One region of the Thalassotalea insulae genome, then DNA from elsewhere that is predicted to be linked to it. Evidence: riboswitches for the same ligand, from Rfam matches in the RefSeq annotation. Region 1 holds a riboswitch; each other region holds the start of a gene.
What was found. Region 1 has a riboswitch for cyclic di-GMP ahead of QQK06_RS08820 (GGDEF domain-containing protein). Riboswitches for the same ligand answer to the same signal wherever they lie in the genome.
Positions count from the first base shown of each region.

Region 2: another riboswitch for cyclic di-GMP. It lies ahead of QQK06_RS16060 (DUF3718 domain-containing protein); the one in region 1 lies ahead of QQK06_RS08820 (GGDEF domain-containing protein).
Region 3: another riboswitch for cyclic di-GMP. It lies ahead of QQK06_RS17600 (DUF3718 domain-containing protein); the one in region 1 lies ahead of QQK06_RS08820 (GGDEF domain-containing protein).

Region 1 is NZ_BSST01000001.1:1,934,587-1,942,155, forward strand. It holds gene ubiK (ubiquinone biosynthesis accessory factor UbiK) at 340-591, opposite strand; gene rep (DNA helicase Rep) at 703-2,724, shown strand; gene QQK06_RS08810 (hypothetical protein) at 2,725-3,222, opposite strand; gene QQK06_RS08815 (tetratricopeptide repeat protein) at 3,231-5,093, opposite strand; cyclic di-GMP riboswitch class I at 5,226-5,308, shown strand; gene QQK06_RS08820 (GGDEF domain-containing protein) at 5,602-6,612, shown strand; gene QQK06_RS08825 (2-thiouracil desulfurase family protein) at 6,629-7,102, opposite strand; gene QQK06_RS08830 (DUF3630 family protein) at 7,104-7,409, opposite strand; gene QQK06_RS08835 (c-type cytochrome) at 7,539-7,569, shown strand, end outside.
Region 2 is NZ_BSST01000001.1:3,583,659-3,591,227, reverse strand. It holds gene QQK06_RS16080 (acetyl/propionyl/methylcrotonyl-CoA carboxylase subunit alpha) at 1-825, shown strand, start outside; gene QQK06_RS16075 (hydroxymethylglutaryl-CoA lyase) at 836-1,759, shown strand; gene QQK06_RS16070 (CoA transferase subunit A) at 1,763-2,464, shown strand; gene QQK06_RS16065 (3-oxoacid CoA-transferase subunit B) at 2,475-3,131, shown strand; cyclic di-GMP riboswitch class I at 3,354-3,450, shown strand; gene QQK06_RS16060 (DUF3718 domain-containing protein) at 3,515-3,874, shown strand; gene QQK06_RS16055 (patatin-like phospholipase family protein) at 4,056-5,207, shown strand; gene QQK06_RS16050 (monovalent cation:proton antiporter family protein) at 5,210-7,177, opposite strand; gene QQK06_RS16045 (GGDEF domain-containing protein) at 7,476-7,569, shown strand, end outside.
Region 3 is NZ_BSST01000001.1:3,920,361-3,927,929, reverse strand. It holds gene QQK06_RS17615 (efflux RND transporter permease subunit) at 1-1,271, opposite strand, end outside; gene QQK06_RS17610 (methyltransferase domain-containing protein) at 1,641-2,369, opposite strand; gene QQK06_RS17605 (AAA family ATPase) at 2,575-3,165, shown strand; gene QQK06_RS17600 (DUF3718 domain-containing protein) at 3,254-3,598, opposite strand; cyclic di-GMP riboswitch class I at 3,687-3,771, opposite strand; gene QQK06_RS17595 (RNA-binding S4 domain-containing protein) at 3,923-4,261, shown strand; gene QQK06_RS17590 (ion channel) at 4,381-5,367, shown strand; gene QQK06_RS17585 (proline--tRNA ligase) at 5,521-7,233, shown strand; gene QQK06_RS17580 (Gfo/Idh/MocA family protein) at 7,330-7,569, opposite strand, start outside.

The DNA of each region.
Region 1 (7,569 bases):
TAGAAACCAAACAATCAGAGAACAATCTTGCCGCCGCAGAAAAAGCCCGTGCCGACGGCTCCGCTTAAGCTATCACCACAGAAGCAATTAAGAAAAAGCACAAGCGATTAAAACCAGTAAAGTATTGGTGGAATATGTCAAAGCCCAGCGGTGGGGTGGAAAATTACCAACCACAGTTATGGCCAGCGGTCAGGATATTTTATCGAATATGAAAGAACAATAACCGCCAACATCAGTTTAAATGCTTAGCTTCCCATCAGTTAGCCTTTAAAAATAGAGGCTGACGCTTTCAGCCCATTGCTATGCGATGGGCTTTTTTAGGCACTAACCTAGGGCCTATTAATCTTTATTCAGTTGAGCCTCGAGCTCAGCAATTTTTGCTTCCAACTGTTCAAGTTTTTCACGGGTTTTTAATAAAACCTGCGTTTGCACATCAAACTCTTCGCGCGACACCACATCTAACTGAGATAATTTACGCTGCAACACAGTTTTTGTTTTATCTTCAAAATCACTGGCTAAGTTTTTTAAACTCGGTGGAATTGACTCAGTCACCTGCTTAGCAATTTCTTCTATTTTCTTGGCATTGATCATCGGAGTTGCTCATTATTCGATTAATCTCGCTATTGTAATGCATTAAGTTATTTTGCCAAAGGATAAAACAAGGTAAAATCAGCACCCTCGTCAACTAACAACACCAATGGCATGAAACTTAACCCCGGACAAAATGAAGCAGTCAAATATGTAAGCGGCCCTTGCCTGGTACTGGCTGGCGCTGGCAGCGGTAAAACCGGGGTTATTTGTCAGAAAATCGCTTATCTGATCCAAAAATGTGATTATAAGGCACGTAATATCGCCGCGGTGACTTTTACCAATAAAGCAGCACGCGAAATGAAAGAGCGGGTCACTAAAATGTTAGGGCGCGAATTAACCCGCGGTTTAACGGTTTCCACCTTTCATTCATTAGGTCTGGACATCGTACGCAGGGAAATAAAAACCTTAGGTTTTAAGCCTGGTTTTACCTTGTTTGACGATCAAGACACGCTCGCATTATTAAAAGAATTAACCGCTGAAGAACTCGACGGCGATAAAGATTTGCTCAGCAAGTTACAAACTATGATTTCCAACTGGAAAAACGACCTGTTGCTACCCGATGCTGCCATCAAACTCGCCAGTGATGCCGATACCGCACTTTATGCCGAGTTTTACCGCCGCTACCAGCAACATATGAAGGCTTATAACGCGCTGGATTTTGATGATTTGATCCTGATACCAACCTTATTGTTAAAAAACTATTCGGAAGTCAGGGAGCGCTGGCGCAATAAAATTCGCTATATGTTGGTAGATGAATATCAGGATACCAATACCAGTCAATATGAACTGGTTAAACTGATCACAGGTGAACGCGGCCGATTAACCGTAGTAGGCGATGACGATCAATCGATCTACTCATGGCGCGGTGCCAAGCCACAAAACCTGGTATTGCTCGGCCAGGATTTTCCGTCATTAAAGCTGATTAAGTTGGAACAAAATTATCGCTCCAGCGGTCGGATACTGAAATGCGCCAACATTCTGATCGCCAATAACCCTCATGTATATGATAAATCTCTGTTTAGTGAACTCGATTATGGCGTTGAACTAAGGGTGGTGCAGGCGAAAAACGAAGAACATGAAGTTGAACGTGTCGTGGGCGAACTGATAGGTCATCGCTTTTTAAATCGCAGTCATTATAAAGATTATGCCATTTTATATCGCGGCAACCATCAATCACGCTTGCTGGAAAAAGCGCTAATGACCAACCGTATTCCCTACAAAATAAGTGGTGGTACTTCGTTTTTTTCACGCTCTGAAATTAAAGACGTAATGGCTTACCTTAGAGTATTAGTCAATCCAGATGATGATAATGCCTTTTTACGGATAGTTAACGTGCCAAGGCGCGAACTTGGTCCAGTTACTCTAGAAAAACTCGGCACCTACGCCAATATGCGACAAATTAGTATGTTTGCCGCCAGCTTTGAATTAGGGCTAGAGCAACATCTATCCGGTAAAGGACTGGCAAAAATGCAGGCCTTTACCCGCTGGTTGGTGGAAACGGCAGATAATGCTGAACGTGGTGATACCGCAGCGGTGCTAAGAGCAATGATCCGGGAAATAAACTACGAAGACTGGCTCTATGATACCTCGCCAAGTGCTAAAGCGGCGGAAATGCGGATGAAAAATGTTACCGAATTATTTAGCTGGGTCACTCAAATGCTCGAAGGCTCTGACGATGAAGAACCAATGACCTTACCACAAATCGTCACCCGACTAACGCTGCGCGATATGATGGAGCGAAATGAAGAAGAAGAATTTGCCGATCAGGTACAGTTAATGACGCTGCATGCATCAAAAGGACTGGAATTTCCCTATGTATTTTTAATCGGTATGGAAGAAGGCTTATTGCCACACCAAACAAGTATCGATGAAGATAATGTTGAAGAAGAGCGTCGCCTAGCTTATGTCGGCGTTACACGGGCACAACGGGAACTGATTTTCACTTACGCCAGAGAACGCCGTCAATTTGGTGAGGTAGCCCGCACCGAAGTTAGCCGCTTTCTTTATGAGTTGCCGCAAAATGATTTGAACTGGGAAGTAACGCAAACGAAAAAGAGCCAAGAGCAAAAGCAAGCATCGGCTCGTCAAGGAGTAGAGAATTTACGCGAATTACTGAAAAAGAAAAACGCGTAGTTATTTGTCGCTGCTCGGAATTAATTTTGTTTCGTGTTCGATCAGCATCGCCTCAATAAAAGCGATAAAGCCACTGAGATTATTGCTACTCCAGACACGTTTAATTTGTGCATCTTGTTTAGCAATATGAGTCGTTAATTGCTTATAGTGTCCTGGCTTATAGCTATCACAGCACTTTTTCGCGACTTTATGAAGTTGTCCCTTGCCACGTAAACTCTCTCGAAAAATCATAGAGAAATTATTTACTAACGGTAATAACAGCTCTAATTCCGCCGGGTCACTGACCAATTCCTTAATTCGTTTATACCTAGCAACGGAAAACTCTTCATTTTTTTTAGCAATAACCGCAATGGAGTCCACCATTTGCTTGCTTTCTTTCTTAGCATGCGCAGCGTCTTTTTTCACAATTAACAACTGTCGGTACAAACTTTCCGCACGAAAATAAAAATAAATACTAACGGCAACAAATATACCAATAATTACCAGACTAAATACCATATATAAGCCTATGTTTTATAACTACTATATTCAGCTCTCGTTGATTCGCTCAAACGAGATAAGAAAATGTAAGGATCAATATCTTGAACATTTGGAGATTGGCAATCGTAACCAACTTTTAAAGAAAACTCACCTAAATTAGCAAAAAACTGCACTTTTAATGCGTTTGTTAATTGTTCAAAGGTTTTTCTTAACTGCTCTGGTGCTTGATAAGGAGCAAGAAATAAATACTCTCCCTCATTAATTAACCCAACCTGATCAAATTCTCCTTTATGTTCATTAACCAAGGTAGCGATAATACGTGCCACTTCCTCGACCACCTTTTTATTGAACTGAAATCTTAATTCTTGCCAATTATCGATGGAAAAATACCCCACTGACAGTGGGTATTCAAATTTTCGCGCCATTTTATAATAATGTTGATAAAAGCTCTTAGTTTGCGAAGGCGTTGCCAAAATATCTGTCGGCTTTTCAATTTCATCATATTGCTGATTCAATCGTTTTGCCCTGTGTTTAAGTATTATGCTCAATAGTAAAATCACCATTAGCGCAATGACGACAGCCAGACTGACAATTACCTGATATTGCTGGTTAAATTTTTCAGCAAACTGATTTTTCAGTTCAGTTTCTGCCGCCATATTTAGTGACAATTCGCGATTTTTTTCGCTGGCAATATTATTAGGATCCAACTCGCTTGGCAGGTGCTGATGGACATGATTAAAATGTTTATAACGCTCAATATACCTAGTTTGCGCCTGATAAGCTTGTTGATATAACCCCTGCTCCTGATACATTTGCGCCAAGTATTGATAGAAGGCAATTTGTTCTTGAGTCAATTCCGTACTGTTAACCAACATTTCAGCCTGAGTGATATATTGATAGGATTGTGCGTAGTTTCCCTTAACTTTGGCTACCTGAGCCAAGTTAAGTAAAGTTGTTAAATACGGCTGAGGGATGTTTTGCCCATGAAAAAGTTCATTCGCCACCATCAAATGCTCAGATGCCTGATCATACTTTGCTTGCTTTAATAACACTTGCCCCAAGCCAAGCTCTGCGTATGCAATTCTGATCGGCGCATTTTTTTTCTCAGCATATTGTTTTGCACCATTAAAGGCATGAAAGGCATCATCTAACTGATCTAATTTAAGATAACAACGAGCAATATTGTAATAGGTCTGGTCAATATTAAATTGTTTATTCTGATCAAACCTGATTTTCAGTACCTTATTATATAGTTTTAGCGCCGTTTGATATGAACCTAAATAAAAATGCGCATTAGCAATCACCGCCAGTAAATGAATATGATCATTAAATTGCTCATAATTTGCGAGCAATTGCTGAATTTGCTGTAAATCGATTAATGCCAGTTGATGCTCCGCAATAACCGCATTCGCCATAGCCCGATATCCCAAAGCCTTAATCAACAAAATAGGAGTGTTAATTTGTTTTGCCAATACAACCGCCTGATCGGCAATTTCCTTCGCTTGGTGATATTTACCTTTATAGTAATAACCAGCGGCCACTTTCAGTGTTAATGATAAATGTAGCTTAGCCTCTAGACCAATCAACGCTTCGCCATCTAAAGAAAATTGTAATGCTTTCGCCAAATCCCCTTTATTAACGGCTGCATCAGCTAATAAACTAAACATTTTACCTATGGTATTAGCGTTATAGAGCTCTCGATTGCGAATCACTTTTTGCGATAATTCAATCACTGTTTGATAAGGCAAGGATTCAGGATCGGTCAAAAACAAGGTATCAACCTGAATAATATTGTCTTGCAGTTCCGACAGTTTTGCTTCATTGGCATCAACAAAAGTTGTAAAAAAACCAGAAAACAGCACTAACAGCACAAATAAGCTAGATTTCATTAATCTATATTTTCCTTAATATTCATAACATTATAAATAAACTGTCGATAGTGGCGACGACATGACACGATAATTTATCATAAAGGTTTACAAGCTGTCTTCATAGCTTATAATGGTCACTGAGCTGCTAAAGCTCGATAAGGGCAAATCTAGTGAAAGCTAGAGACGCAAAGTTACCGGTCTAAGGGGAAACCTAAGATAGCGGAACTACCGAATTTAGATATAGTGGGGGCTTGTCTATATTTTGCAGTCGCTAACTTACTATTCCTGACCTACTTTGCGTGCCTCCCTTGTCCCTCTCATGAGTTTAATAAAACATCATGTCTACTGCGACACAATAGCGCATTATCAACAAATTTAGGCAGAATCAATCTTACCAGCCACTTTATTTACATTTTATTAATACTAATTCCATATTTACTCTAGCACTTTTGACAAAATTGCTAGAGAATAGATGCCATAATAATAATAATAAGACGTCGCCGCGCTAATTAGAGGTTTGGAAGTAGTGAAGTATCATGATTCCATGGAACAAGCAGATAACAAACTTGCGCTTGCTATAAAGCAATTGCAACTTTGGCACCTCCCTGCTTCGCCGATAAATTATGCCGTCAGTTATGAATATGTCAGCGGCAAAAATACAGCGCTCATTGCGCAAATAAAACAGCATTTTTCCTTAGGCAAAAAGCTGGATAATTTTTTTATTGAAGAGCTATATCAACTTTATATTCTCGGACAAGGTAAATTTCGTGACGAGATAATCACAGAAATTGATGACCTTATTAGTGGCGTCCAGCAAAATAGTGAAAGTTCGGTTAACTTTACTAGCAACTTAATCAAAAGAATTGATGACAACATCACAGGATTAAAATCCCAAAACGCCCAACAAATCGCATACGCTATCCAACAAATTGAAAAGGCGTCGCTGTCATTTAAGCAAAAGCAACAACAGCTGGCGCAGCAATTAAAAATTTCTAAGCAACAATCGCAATCACTGAAAAAAGAGTTAGCAGAAGTTAAAAAGGAAATTTATCTGGATCCATTAACTGGCTTATACAACCGTAAGGCACTTAATAAGCACTTGGAAAGCTGGAGCAAAGAGAATCCAAATAAGCAAGTGGCTGCGATTGTGATTAGTGTCGATCAAATGCAACAAATAACTCAGAAATACGGAGCCTTGATCAGCGATGTATTATTGGCAAAAGTAGCGAATAAAGTTAGCAGCTACGTCGGTGACAGTGGGCTCCCAGTGCGTGCTGGCCACGATGAATTTTTAATACTCTTGCCAGAAATTGAACGTTCTACAGCCGGCGAAATCGCAGAAAAAATCCGCCAGGGTGTAGAAAAACTTCGTTTTGTTAGCAGCAAATCAGGAATGCATTTACCACAAATGACGATTTCAACCGGGGTTAACGACTTTAAACTGTCCCAAAATGTTCAGACAATTCTTAATTATACCCGCACTTTAGTAATGGATTTGCAGCGCGGTGGTCATAATAGGCTCACAGTAGCTAATTAACCCCAGCTCGGCTTCACTAATTATCTTGATCGAGTGCCTCGACTTGCACAATAAGTTCATTAAGGCTTTGCTCAGAGTAGACTGTAATACCGTTCTGACGTAGCAATGCTGCCGTCAGCCCTTGCCCAACAATTTTTTCTCCCTGAAAATGACCGTCATATATTAACTGACTGCCACAAGATGGACTGGATTCTTTTAATAAAGCGTAACGAATTTTATGTCGCTGGCAAAGTGCCAAAGCAGACTGCGCCCCTTGATTAAAAGCATCAGTGACATCAATGCCGGTATTATCATAAACCCTGTGATCTAGCTGGCTAATTTCAGCTGGTGCTCTAGGCACAGATAAGCCGCCGGCAACTTCAGGGCAAACAGCCACTACACGTCCTTGTTGCTGCCAGCGAATGAGCTGTTGATTTAGTAACAGCTGATGGCCGCCATCATAACGGACGCTTTGCCCTAACAAACAGGCACTGACTAATATTTTTTCCATATCATGCCCCTTTTAACACTGCATAAAAAGACTCTATATTCATTTGAGCCATCTCATCTTCACTATCAAGCCAGATTGACTCAGAGTAGCATTCAAAATTTAATTGAAAATGATTTTGCTGCCATAGTAAGCGGGCTACCACCCGATCGGCTCCTTCTAAAGATTCAACCCACTGACATTGTGGATACTGATGAAAAAATTGCTCTACGATTAGCGCAATATCTTCTTGCGACCAGTTCTGATTGCACGTTAATATAATATTTGAATCAATTAACTCGTTGCATTTAATAATAAATTTAGTCGTCATTTGATCTAAACCTAAGAATTCTCTTTGATTGCGCTATATTACTAAAAAAAGCAACGACAGCTTTGATCTTTTTACCTATAATCAGCCAAGGCGTTTAAATTCTATATAAAAATTAAGAGAGAGAAAGTTATGAAAAAACTTACTTTAGCCGTAGCAGCTA
Region 2 (7,569 bases), 1.6 Mb from region 1:
CTACAACGATTAACTAAAGCGCTCACGGAATACAAGATCAACGGTGTGACAACTAACATCGACTTTCTCTATAATCTAGCGACAACTCCAGCATTTATCAATCAGGATATAGATACAGGCTTCATTGAAAAGCATCATAGCGATATCTTTCATAGCAACGAGCAAACCTTAGCAGATGAATTACCCATGGCTGCACTTTATCTGGTATTGTCATTGGCAGAAAAAGCGCAAATTGCCGCTGCGAACACTACCGATCCTTACTCCCCATGGAATACCACAAATGCCTGGCGCTTAAACGAAGCTCACCTTCACCAGTTGTTCTTGTCACATAATGAGATTGAGTATCCAGTAAACGTTGAGCAAAAACGTCAAGGCACAGGTAGCTATTACCTGATCACTGTCAATCATCCACAATTTGCTGAACGGACATTAGACTGTCAGGGCCGCATAGAGGGTGATAAATTACACGTCAGTATTGATGGTCACCGCAGTCAAGCTACCATTACCCGAGATGGTGATAACATCAGCTTATACCGTCAAAACGGCGTCTTTAATTTTACTTATATCCAGCCAGATTGTGGTATCCATGACGACCATGAACAACAAGGTGGTCTCACGGCACCAATGAATGGCACTATGGTGTCAGTATTAATTAACGCCGGCGATAAAGTAGTCAAAGATCAACCGCTGATGATCTTAGAAGCAATGAAGATGGAACATACCATTAAAGCGCCAAGCGATGGCGTCGTTGAAACCCTTTATTATAAAGCAGGCGATATGGTTGATGGTGGCTGTGAATTATTAGCATTTAACACCGAAGACTAACGAGGTACGTATGAGCACTTTTCCTTCACAGGTAAAAATTGTTGAAGTTGGTCCAAGAGACGGCCTACAAAATGAAAAACAGTTAATTAGCGCTGATGATAAAATCGCATTAATTGATCAGCTTACTGACGCAGGACTCTCATATATTGAAAGTGGCAGCTTTGTCTCGCCAAAATGGGTGCCGCAAATGGCAACGTCAACAGCAGTATTAACGGGTATCGCAAGAAAGTCTGGTGTCACTTATGCTGCACTAACACCGAACATCAAAGGCTACGATGCCGCTATTGCTGCAAACGCCGATGAAGTAGCAATATTTGCTGCGGCATCGGAAGGCTTTAGCCAAAAAAATATCAATTGTTCGATAGATGAAAGCATAGAGCGCTTTGCCCCGATCATAGCTGCGGCTAAGCAAGCTAATATCAAAGTCAGAGGTTATGTCTCCTGTGTTGTCGGCTGTCCCTATGACGGAGAGATTGCCCCTGAGCAAGTTGCCAAAGTGGCAGAAAAACTTCATAACATGGGATGTTATGAAATCTCCCTCGGAGACACTATCGGTGTTGGCACAGCAGCAAGCGTACAAAAGATGTTACAGGCAGTGATGGCAAAGGTTCCTAGGGAGCATTTGGCAGTTCACTTCCACGATACCTATGGCCAAGCGTTAACCAACATTTACACTGCGTTACAAAATGGTATTAGCGTTGTTGACAGTGCAGTTGCCGGATTAGGCGGCTGCCCGTATGCTAAGGGCGCTTCCGGTAATGTCGCTACAGAAGATGTCGTGTATTTATTACATGGTCTTGGCATAACTACCGGTATAGATTTTAACAAGTTATTGAAAGCCGGTTGGTTTATCAGTGACATACTAGGCAAAGCGCCTATTTCAAAAGTTTCGAATGCGTATCGGGCGCAACACAAACCTTATATCGAGGAGTAAATAATGGCCGGATTTGACAAAGTAGTGTCAAGCTACGAAGAAGCCATGGCAGGTCTAGAAGATAACATGACCATCATTTCAGGTGGTTTTGGTTTATGTGGTATTCCAGAAAACTTGATTGCAGAAATCAAGCGCAAAGGCACTAAAGGATTAACAGTCGTGTCAAATAACTGTGGCGTTGACGACTTTGGTTTAGGTGTCTTATTACCAGATCGTCAAATTAAAAAGATTGTCGCATCATATGTCGGTGAAAATGCCGAGTTTGAACGTCAGATGATGAGTGGCGAACTAGAAGTAGAATTAACGCCGCAAGGTACATTAGCCGAAAAAATGCGTGCTGGTGGCGCTGGTATTCCAGCATTTTATACCGCCACAGGTTACGGCACTCCGGTAGCTGAAGGCAAAGAAGAACGTGAATTTAACGGTCGTCATTATATTCTAGAACCGGCAATCACTGGTGATTTTGCTATTGTCAAAGCGTGGAAAGCAGACCGTTACGGCAACTTGGTATATCGCAAAACAGCGCGTAATTTTAACCCTATGGCAGCAACTGCCGGTAAAATCACTGTGGTTGAAGTGGAAGAAATCGTTGAGCCGGGTCAACTAGATCCAGATCAGATCCATACCCCAGGTATTTACGTCGATCGACTGATTAAAGGGTCGTTTGAAAAACGCATCGAACAACGCACCGTGCGTGCCAAGTAAGGAGTAGCAAATGGCTTTATCAAGAGAACAACTTGCACAACGTGTTGCCCAAGAATTACAAGATGGTTACTACGTTAACTTAGGCATAGGTATTCCAACTTTAGTAGCTAACTACGTTCCAAAAGGAATGGAAGTAATGTTGCAATCGGAAAATGGTCTATTAGGCATGGGGGAGTTTCCAACCGAAGAAACTATTGATGCCGACCTGATCAATGCCGGTAAACAAACGGTAACCATGGCCACTGGTGCGTCAATCTTTGATTCTGCAGAATCATTCGCCATGATCCGTGGCGGCCATGTTGATTTAACCGTGCTTGGCGCATTTGAAGTCGATGTTCATGGTAATATTGCGTCATATATGATCCCAGGCAAGCTGATCAAAGGCATGGGTGGCGCTATGGATTTAGTTGCCGGTGCTGATAATATTATCGTAACAATGACCCATGCATCAAAACATGGTGAATCCAAACTATTAGCCGATTGTACACTCCCTCTTACAGGTAAAGGCTGTATCAAAAAAGTACTAACTGACTTAGCTTTTATCGAAATCAAAGACGGTAAGTTTCATCTACTTGAACGTGCTCCAGGCGTATCGGTTGAAGAAATTGTTAAACTGACCGCTGGTGAACTCGTTATTCCAGAGCATGTACCAGAAATGACATTTTAACCTTATAGTGTTAACCAAGCACAAGGGAGCATCAGCTCCCTTTTTTGTACAAAAAACTAAAATTTAACAGTCACTGATATAGCTACTCGTGATAACTAAGTGAGTAGTTCACGACTAATCATTTGTTTTATATAAAAATAATTTCACGCTATTTAATGACAAATATTGCGGAAAATGCCCCTCCTCTTGCAATTTTATACGAATTTAGTAATACTGAAGGTGACAAAGAAAGGGCAAGGCACGCGAAAACGTGCTACGCAAAACCACCGGTCTAAGGTCTTTATTGCAATATAATGGCTATGACAGCGGAGTTACCGAGTTATTAGGTACGTCCTGTGGTTTTTTCTTTTAATTAACTATTACGCATTTATAAGGTTATTAAAATGAAAAAATTATTACTAGTTTCTACGATTACTGCTTTAACATTGACGTCTGTTGTATCTGTTCCAAAAGCTCAGGCAGCCAACATAGCACAAAGTTTGTGTGAGTACGTTGCCGCTGATGATAAGAAACGCATGCGGAGATTTTTAAAAGCGAATAGACTGAAAATTCGTAGTGTTTTTGATGGTATTCAATGTAATGGTAAAAACTTGTTAGTATTTGCTGCCGATCGTGGCTCTGTAGATACAGGTTCTTTGATGATTTCAAAATTGCCAAAGAAAACTGTCTCAGACAACTTGGCACTAATGCAAAATGGATCGCAACCATTAATCGACGCTGCTAACGCTCGCGTCAGCAGTTAAATTATTTTTTAGTAGGCGTTATTTGTTTTACAAGTGAACTGTTTTACTAGCTAATAATTCTATGTCAATTTAAAAAGCCAGCATTTGCTGGCTTTTTCTTTTATGTCAAATAGTTACAAATCATTGTTTATTTTCATAAACAATTTACAATTAAAATGATAACAATAGAATTTCATAATAAATGTCACATAAAAGAAGCTATAAAAACAGTAAAAATGCCTTAGTGCTAACTGGTGGCGGTGCTCGAGCAGCGTATCAAGTTGGTGTGCTTTCAGCTATTTCAAAGTTTGCTCCAAGAAACCACCCTTTGCCCTTCCCCATCTTGTGCGGGACATCTGCCGGTGCCATTAACACTACGGCTTTAGCTTGCTACGCTTCCTGCTTTCAACTGGGGGTAAAAAAATTAGAATGGGTATGGAAAAACCTCACTACCAGTCGTATTTACCATAGCGATCCGTATCGAGTTTTTTCTCATATCTTTAAAGGGATTTTCGCCAGTTTTCAGGCCGATTATGCCAGTAAAACGCCACGCAGTTTACTCAATAACGCACCACTTCGTTTACTACTAAACGAAGTTATTGATTACCGGCGCATTGACAACAATATCAGAAAGGATTTTTTAACGGCGATATCTATCACTACTTCCAGTTACAGCAGTGGTGATTCCATCAGCTTTTTTCAATCAGAATCCTCTATCATTCCCTGGTTTAGAGCAAAACGTCGTGGTATTCCTAGCATGATCAACAGTGATCATTTACTAGCTTCAGCGTCAATTCCACTAGTGTTTCCATCGATAAAAATTCATAACGAACATTATGGTGATGGCTCTATTCATCAATTATCGCCGCTAAGCCCGGCCATTCACTTAGGTGGAGAAAAGTTATTTATTATCGGGGTCGAGCAGCCGAAAGAGCCCTTACACGCAAGAGAAAATAATCCGCATCCGCCAACGACAGCCACTATAGCCGGCCATTTACTCGACGGTATTTTTTCAGATACCTTGCAAAGTGACTTAGAACGTATGAACCGAGTCAACAATACCTTATCGCTTATTAATCAGGAAAACAAAAGGACACATGAGGGATTAAAGAATATCAACTCGTTTGTTATCAACCCCAGTCACGATTTTAATGCCATAGCCTTTGAGTACTATCATCAGCTGCCATTGGCGATTCGATTACTGCTAAGAACGATGGGGATAGCAAACGATCCTGAATCTAGTATCATCAGCTACCTGCTGTTTGATAAACAATACTGTCAGCACCTCATTAAACTCGGCTATCAGGATGCATTAGCACAAGAGCAAAGAATAAGAGAATATCTCGAATTATAAATTTATCGACCTTCTTGCAAGTAGCGTTCTACCCGTTCTACACGGCGTGGTTTACCGCGAATAACTAACGTATCCTGCGCTTGGAGCACAGTATCTAATGGCGGTTCTTCTGTTTCGCTATTATCACGTTTTAAACTCACAACCGTGACACGCCGTGCTGTTAAATTTAATGCTGCAATACTGTGGCCAACCGCAAAAGAGTCATCCGTTAATAACACCGCATTAGCAAACTCTATCCGTTCTATAGCTTCTGGGCTCATGTCAGTATGCTCCCCCTGAAAAAAACCATGTAAATGACTATAATGACTTTTCCGCTCTTTCTGCACCCGCTTAACAATTTTTGAAAAAGGGATCCCGGAAAGAGATAACACTTGAGACACTAACATTAAGCTCCCTTCAAGGCTTTCAGGTACCACTTGATTAGCACCGGCTAGCTGTAAACGTTCCAGATTATCATCGTTGCGCGTTCTCACTAAAATAGGAACATCAGGCGCTAAAGAGCGCACTTTTTGGATCACTTCAATCGACTGCTTATCTTCACCAAAAGCGATCACCACTAACTTAGCTTTAGATAACTTTGCCGCTTCCAATAACTCGGTTTTGCGAGAAGAGCCAAATAATACATTTTCTCCCGCTTCCCGCGCTTTGGTGGTTCTTAATGGATCGATATCTATCGCGACAAAATCGATTGACTCTTGTTTTAAAAAACGGCTGACTGTTTGACCAATACGGCCAAAACCACAAATAATAACATGATCATTAAGTTCATTTTGGCTCGGCAACTGCGACAGCTCATCAGTATTTTGTTGCTCTTCCTTACTAAGCCAAACTCCCCATTGACGGGCGTGCTCTACCATAAATGGTGTAATTGCCATACTAATAACACCTGCACCTAATAACAAAGAAGCAATATCAAGTGGTAAAACATTCACTTGGCTTGCCAAGGCAATTAAGACAAAACCAAACTCCCCCATTTGCGCCAACATGATTGCCGATGCCCAAGCATCTTTAGTTTGCTCTCCGGCACGTACCACCAGAAACTTGAGCACTAAGATTTTAATCAGCATAAAGCTAACTAATAATGCCAATACCAGCAATGGAGAAGAAAGTAGTAACGCAAGATTTAATTTCATGCCGACAGTGACAAAAAATAAGCCCAGTAAAATATCACGATAAGGGCGAATATCTGCTTCTAGCTGGTGTTTATACTGACTTTCCCCTAACATCATTCCAGCTAAAAACGCCCCTAATGCCATAGACAAGCCAAACCATTGGGTTAACGCCGCCGCCACTAATGTGACTAACAAGGTAGTTAAAACAAACAGTTCATCCGTTCGAACCTGAGCAACTAAATTAAATATCCTAGGTAGTACCCACTTCCCCACTGACAATAAAATGCCGACAACAAAGACACCTTTTACCAAAGCCAATAACAACTCCAGTACCATGGACGTATCACTTTGCTCCGCGAACATCGGAATAATGATCAAAAGTGGCACCACAGCAACGTCTTGAAACAGTAAAACCGCGACCGAAATTTGTCCCGACTTTCGCTTCATCGCCCCGCTTTCACTCAGCTGCCTGATAACAATTGCGGTAGAAGATAGCGCTAGAATCCCTCCTATTACGATGGCACTGGCAAAACTTTGTCCTAAAAATAACGCTATGCTCATAAAGATCAACATAGAGATCCCGACCTGCAAACTACCAACCGCAACCACTAAGTGACGCATTGCCATGAGTTTTGGTAATGAAAACTCCAACCCCAGAGTAAACAGTAAAAAAACAATGCCAAGCTCAGCAAAATGCTCATAGTCAACACTTTCATGGGTTAACGCTAAGCCATGTTCGCCAACCAACATCCCAGCGACTAAATAAGCTAAAATCGCCGGTAAATGCAGCTTTCTAAATAACCAAACAATCAATACGGCACTGGTAAGAATAGCGAGAATTTCTACGTAATCTGTCACAAAAAACCTAATAAAATTAATGAGTAAAATGGTTGCTATGATTTTAGTATATATTGCCTGCAGGTAATTTAGGAAAAAAGTTTTAACTGATCCCTATTTGACTATTGATTAGCTGACTATTTTAGTCAAAACAAACCGGCAAACACTTGCCGACAATTTTATGACATATGACATTACAATGCCGCCTCTAGCCGTTATTGTTACTGAGTTCCCCTCTATCCCATTGTAATCATAGCGATATTTTTTATAGGTACATTTTTTGCTTTGTAAATGCTGTAGTATTTTAAAAGGTGCCGCTATGCAAACATTAAATTTAGTTGAAAACACCTCTGTCGATTTCAATGCGTTTAGAGTATTTGATACTCAGGATCATCAGGATAATTATCGAAAAC
Region 3 (7,569 bases), 2.0 Mb from region 1:
CTATCCAGCCCTTTATCTCTGGCGCGCAAAATATTCTCCAGCACCACAATTGCTGCATCGAGTACCATACCAACAGCAAAGGCCAGCCCGGCAAGCGATATGACATTCAGCGAGCGTCCGGTAAATTCAAGCACAATAAAGGTACTTAACAAGCTGATAGGAATGGCCGTCGCGATAATAAGCGTTGCCCGTACCCGACGAATAAAAAACCATAAAATCGATATTGATAAAATAACGCCTGCAAATAAGTTGCTAGTGACTAAATTAATCGCTCGGTAAATAAATACCGAAGCATCAAAAGATTGCACCATTACCAACTTTTTCTCAGCTAACAACTGCTGATTAATCAAAGCCACCTCGTTTTTCACCCGATTAAGGGTTTCCAGTACATTCGCGCCGTTGGCTTTATTGATCCTCATGCCAAATGCTGGATTACCATTTTGTACTGCAACACTTTGTTTATCAGGGCGGCGAATTTCAACTTTTGCAATATCCGCTAGACGAATGTTGCGGCCATTTCGAGCGGTTAGAATCAACTGTTCCAGTTCACTAACCTGATATTTACCAGTAAAACGTAAAGTATATTGCCGGCGACCAACGTCGATAAAACCACCTGAAACATCATTAGTCGCTGACACTAAAGCGATCAACTGTGGAATTTCGATACCATATTCTGCTGCTTTTATTGGATCAAAACGAATTTGCAATTGCTGGCGGTTTTGCTGATTAAACGTCTGAACACTCGCAACACCGTCCAACGCTTCAATACGGGGACGAATTACATCATCAGCAAAATCAATATAATCATCAATGGCTTGGCTGTTACCAGGTAGCGCCTGTAAAAAGAAAAAAGTTAATGCCGGTGCTGAGCCACCAAAGCCTCCAAGCATGATCCTAGGAGGACGGGCATCCCGGGGCAGATTGTTTACCCGGGTCATACGGCTGATAACATCAATTAACGTTTGATCCATGTTAGTGCCAACGCCAAATTCTAAATTAATAAACGCACTGCCACGATTGGCAAAAGCATTCATCGCTCTAAGCCCTGGGATACCTTTGAGCACTTGCTCCTGAGGTTCAACAACTTCAGATTCAATTTCCTGGGGAGATGCCGCCCGCCAAAAGGTCTGAATGGCAATGGTTGGCCGTTCGATATCCGGAAATAACTGCACCGGTAATTTAGCTAAGCTTAATAAGCCAACTAAGATGATCAAAGCAACTCCTACTGCAACCGCAGCCGGACTAGCTAACGCACTAGCAGTTAATTTCATACCGCCTCCTTATTTGGGCATTGCCAAACAAGCTCAATAGAACAAATTAACGTTAAAGCTAGTTGATTCAAGCAAAATAAGTAGTGTAGATACGACTAATCACCGGGAAAATGCGCTTAATTACAGCATGGATAAGCTTTGAAATCTAACGACATAGTTTGATACATTTAGCCCTGAGTTCAGTAGCGATATTAGAGAGATAAAAGCTAAAAAATATGACGGTAAAACGTAAGAACAAAGTAAAAGAAAAAGAAAAAGAAAAAGAAAAAGAAAAAAGTACGGAAATAGTGGTATAAATTAGGCTTAATGATTGCCATTAAGCCCCGTTAAAAGATAACTCAGCTAAGGTCTAATTTGTGCTAACTCAGCTTAGGCTTTTTCAAATACCAAAATGAAGCGATCGGTTTTACGACGAATTTCCGGCTTAAATGGTGAAATCATCCGAGAATCCTGCTTATTTTCTAGTATTGAACTCTTTTTCACCAGCGTTAACCCTAACTGAGTTAACTCATCGATGACATATTGTTGATCGATACGATGTAATTCTTGCGCATGTTTAGTTTTACTATCCGCTACCGCAGAATGATCAACTATCACTAGCTGGCCCCCTGACTTAAGCGCGCCCAGCACATCCGATAAAAACTGCGCTTTATTAATATCCCAACCTTCGGCTTTATGGTACAAGTCGTGATAACCAAGGATGAAAAATACCGCATCAAACTGTTTATCGGCTAACTCTAAATTATCGGTTTCTCTGTCATAACGGATCACATTAGCTAAACGATTATCTTTTAGTCGTGCCGCCAATTCTTTTTCAATATAAGGCATATATGCTTGATTGTTATGCAGATAAACCTTACCGCTATTCCCGACTTTTTCTGCGAGCAGCTCACTGTAATAACCTCCACCTCCGAGTAAATCTAATACTGTCATTCCTGAACTAACTTTTGTTAATTCTATTACTTGAGGCCCCTTTCGTTGCACATCCAAAGCAAGATCAGCTGCCGACCTTTGCCCTTTAGTAAAAGAAAAGTCAGCCGCAAAGCATAACGAACTAAGCAACAAACAAGTCGATAGTAATAATATTTGTTTTTTCATAGTGTTCCCCATATTGTTTTTGTTAACATAGCGTTATGAGTGCAAGAGTAAATATTCTATTGCGCTCATTAGCATAATTTTATCGATGAACCACATTGCAAATCTTTTTTAGCATAGGGTTAAATTTAATTTAACCTACTAATTACTGTGATAATAAAGAAAGTACTGCGATACTAGAACGAGAATTCAAACCTATTATTTCATTATGAATATCACAAAAATAAAAAAACGCATCGTATTAACCGGTGGCCCGGGCGGCGGAAAAACTACCGCGCTTGATTTGATCCGGCGAGAATTTTGCGGGAAGATAGCCTCGGTCCCGGAAGCTGCAACCATGATATTTAGTGGTGGTATCAGTCGTGCGATGACACCAGAAGTACTTAAAGCGCAGCAAGTGGCGATCTTTAACCTGCAAAAAAACTTAGAAGATATTCAACGAGCCGCACATCCAGATTGTTTAATTTTATGTGACAGGGGTTCATTAGACGGTCTGGCGTATTGGCCTGAAAGTGAGCAGGACTTTTTTACTAAAATGAATACCTCCTTAGAACTAGAGTTAGCCCGTTATGACGCGGTGATATTTTTCGAAACGGCAGCCAGGTCCGGGGAAAGTATAAAAAGTAACAACCCGGTCAGAAACGAATCGGAGCAAGCGGCGATTGAATTAGATAAAAAATTAAAAAAAGTCTGGTCTCAGCACCCAAACTTTAACTTAGTCGGCAGCTCTGAATCTTTTATACGCAAAGTAATGTTTGGCATTATGACGGTAGAAAATGTTATCGGTACTTATCGTTAACTGTGTATCAATTAATGACAATAAAAAAGCGCTGTCTGAATACAGACAACGCTTCTCATTTATAGATTAACAGCAATTAATTAGGCAATTAACCTTGCACTCGCTTTTGCGCTACGCTAGCTAATTCACTATTAGCTAATGCAGATAAATTAGTTTCAATCACTTTTTTCGATAACTTGCCAATTATCATAGCACCTGTTTCCGTAGCATTACGAGACGCAGCAAATGCTAGCAAGTTTTGACCATTACACTGAATACCGTCAAATACATTACGAATTTTAAGTTTGTTAGTTTTTAGATATGAACGTAATTTTGATTTGTTATCAACATTGACGTATTCACATAAATTTTGCGCAATAGTAGAGGCTTGAGTTTTTGGTGCAAAGCTAGCAGATAAAGAAATGATAGTAGCAACAGCAATAATGTTTTTCATGAATAATCCTATTAATAAACAACCTAATTAGTATTAAAGAAACGGTTGTACTATTACGCTTGATTACCTGAACATAGTGATTTGTTGCTGAGGTAACTCCGCTATCGTAGGCATAAGCCCTTAGACCGGATGTTTTGCGTAGTACCCTTTCAAGCACCTTGCCGTTTCTAGCTGGCGCGCATTCTACGGAAATAAGCGTTCAGTTCAATAGATATTCCTGCTTTTTTGTATCTGCTTTGTTTCTACACACTCGCTGCCTTTATCTTGTGCTCACCTGAACATGCAAGTTACAATAACTACAGTGCAATAATTAAGGTGTAAAAATTGAACAATACCATTAGCGTCGAACTTGAAAATCAGCCAATTGAGCTATGTAAGTTGTTAAAGGTTGCCAACCTAGTCAACGGTGGTGGCGAAGCAAAAATAGTAATTAGCGAAGGCTATGTTGCTGTTAATGGTGAAATTGCATTGCAAAAACGTCGTAAAATTTATCATCAGGATGTAGTTGAGTTTAATGGTGATTTTATTGAAGTCATTTGCCATACGCCATTAGAGACTCCTAAAGCTAAACCAGAAAAGAAAAAAGCGCCGTTATCCACGAATAAAGCTTCAGCAAATAAAAAAACTACGGCATCAGGAAAAAGAAAAAAAATCTCATTTTAAAGTCACAACCATTGCTGAGTATATCAGCTCAGCAATGACCCCTTTACTCCTCAGTACTAACATAGCTCTAGATAACTACCTAATTAGGCAAAATATTTTCTGCTGACTATACTGGCGGTATGAACAAAAATCATCACCTGTGCCAATACGATGATCCGGACGGGATCCCATGTTTAGAAGAAGCGATGAAACATTCGCATTATTGCTATTGGCATGACAGCAGTGTCGATAAATCGGGTCCCGAAGTCAAAGAAGCATTGATAGAGTTTACACGCTCGGGCGGTATGACTCGCGGCATTTGCTTAAAAAATACCGATCTGAAAAATATTGATCTGGTCAATCATTACCATAAAGAAGGTTTTGATTTTTCTTACGCCGATTTTTACCGTGCTAACTTGTCCGGTGCTCACCTTTTTAACATTAATTTTAACCACACCAGTTTAATGAAAAGTGATCTTCGTTATGCCAACTTAAATTGTGCCAACCTTAACGGTGCCAACCTCTTAGGGATCAAATGGAAAGGTTGCAAAATCGAGCACCTTTCCATTGGCAAAAAGTTAGTACAGGAAGTGCGGGCGAAACAATTGCTCAAAGAAGGCGAACAAGCTTTGGCTTTAGATCAGTTTGAGCAAGCAGAAGAAATTTATCGTGATCTAAGAAAGCACGCTGAAATGGAAGGTATATTTACCATGTCAGGCGAGCTTATTCAAAAAGAGCTCACCATGCGTCGAATGCAAATGCCTAAAGCCAGTTTTCGGCGCTTTAGCTCCAAAATTGTGGATTTATTCTGTGGTTATGGTGAAGACCCAATCCGCATTGTTGGTATCTCCTTACTGCTTATTGTTATATGTGCTGCATTATATACGTACACCGGATTAAGTTATCAAGGCGATGTCCTCACCTACGATAGCAACAAAAGCATCACCGAGAACTTTTCCCTCTTTCTCTCCTGTTTATATTATTCGATCGTCACGTTTACCACCTTAGGCTACGGCGATTTTACCCCTGTTGGTATCTCGCGCGCAATCGCCGCAATAGAAGCCTTTACCGGCAGTTTTACCATCGCGTTATTCGTCGTAGTATTTGTTAAGAAAATGACCCGCTAAATAAATTTTCCTCTTTACTAAAAATAAGCACAATTTGTGACTATTAACTGATAATAAAACACAAATTGTGGTCAATTTCTCTTTTTCATCCCCTTGCGCCCTGCTAGAATAAAGGCACTAATTTATAAACCCTATTTTTTGGAATATCCATCCATGCGTACTAGCCAATATATGCTTTCAACGTTGAAAGAAACCCCTGCTCATGCAGAAGTGATCAGCCACCAATTAATGTTACGGGCGGGACTCGTTCGTCATGTTGCATCAGGCTTATACACTTGGCTACCGACGGGACTAAAGGTACTACGTAAAGTTGAAAAAATTGTCCGTGAAGAAATGGAAAAAGCCGGTTCAATCGAAACCTTAATGCCTATGGTGCAACCTGCTGATTTATGGGAAGAATCAGGTCGCTGGGATGATTATGGCCCGGAATTACTGAGATTAAACGATCGCCATCAACGTCCATTTGTTTTAGGTCCAACGCACGAAGAAGTAATTACTAAGTTAGTAAGTAACGAAATCAGCAGTTACAAGCAGCTGCCGTTAAACCTATTTCAGGTGCAAACCAAGTTTCGAGACGAAATTCGTCCACGCTTTGGTGTAATGCGTGGCCGAGAATTCTTAATGAAAGACGCGTACTCTTTCCACTTAAGTGATGAATGTTTGAAAAAAACCTATCAGATCATGTTTGATGCGTATTGCCGTATTTTTGAACGTTTAGGCTTAGATTATCGTCCGGTAATCGCTGACAACGGTTCTATTGGCGGTGAAGGCTCACATGAGTTCCATGTTTTAGCGGATTCTGGTGAAGACGATATCGCCTTTAGTGACGAAAGCGATTACGCAGCCAATATCGAAAAAGCAGAAGCATTAGCCCCTACGAGTGAACGCCCTGCTGCTAGCCAGGAATTAAAAGAAGTTGCAACACCGAATGTCAAGTCAATTGATGAAGTTGTCAATTTCTTTAACATCGACGCTAAGCAAACAGTCAAAACACTATTGGTAGCTGGTGCTGACGAAAACGGTGAGCCACAAGGCATAGTTGCCATAGTAGTACGTGGTGATCACCAGCTTAATGAAATCAAAGCAGAAAATTTATCTCAAATTGCTAGCCCATTAACCTTCGCAACAGATGAACAAATTGCTGACGTGGCAGGTTGTGATGCAGGATCTATTGGTCCAGTTGGTTTAACTATTCCAGTCATTGTTGACCGCAGCGCCGCACACTTAGCTGACTTTATCTGTGGCGCCAATAAGAACGATACTCATTATAATGGAGCAAATTGGGACAGAGATATCCAAAACTATCAAGTTGCTGACATTCGTAATGTAGTGGCCGGCGATCCAAGTCCATGTGGCAAAGGAAAAATAGTGATCAAACGTGGTATTGAAGTCGGTCATATTTTCCAGTTAGGCGATAAATACGCAAAAGCAATGAATTGCGGCGTGTTAACCGAAGCAGGTAAAAATCAAACCTTAACCATGGGCTGTTACGGTATCGGCGTTTCACGTATCGTTGCCGCTGCAATTGAACAAAATCATGATAAATACGGGATCAAGTGGCCAAAAGCGATTGCGCCATTTCATGCGGCAATTGTGCCAATGAATATGGCAAAATCAGCGCGAGTTAAAGAAACAGCTGAAACCTTGTATCAGACACTGCAACAAGCCGGTATCGACGTATTATTTGATGATCGCAAAGAGCGCCCCGGAGTGATGTTTGCCGATCATGAACTTATCGGTACGCCAATTTTATTAATTGTTGGAGAACGTAACCTCGACAATCAGGAAATTGAAGTAAAAGATCGCATCACAGGTGAAAAATCGCTAGTTGCGATTGATGAAGTCTTGTCCTTATTTACTCAATAACTTTCAAAACTAAAATCAAATCGCTGATAAAAAGCTTGGCCTTAGCCAAGCTTTTTATTGTTGTCTACTCTTCAATTAAGCTTTGCAGTATTAGCCCTAGGTTCTTAATATTTCATCCATCACCCAACTGGTATGGGCGGCTGTCGCACCTGTTGATGGGTGAGAGGTTTCACCAAGCAAATAGTCTCTGATATTTTGTACATGATAGAACTGAATATTTTCAGGGTTTTCAATAAAAATATCTTGTTGATGATCTTCACTAATAATAGATATAGGTTGCTCATCAAAAACAGAAAATGATATTTCTCCTTTACTGCCATAGATAGTCACCATGTC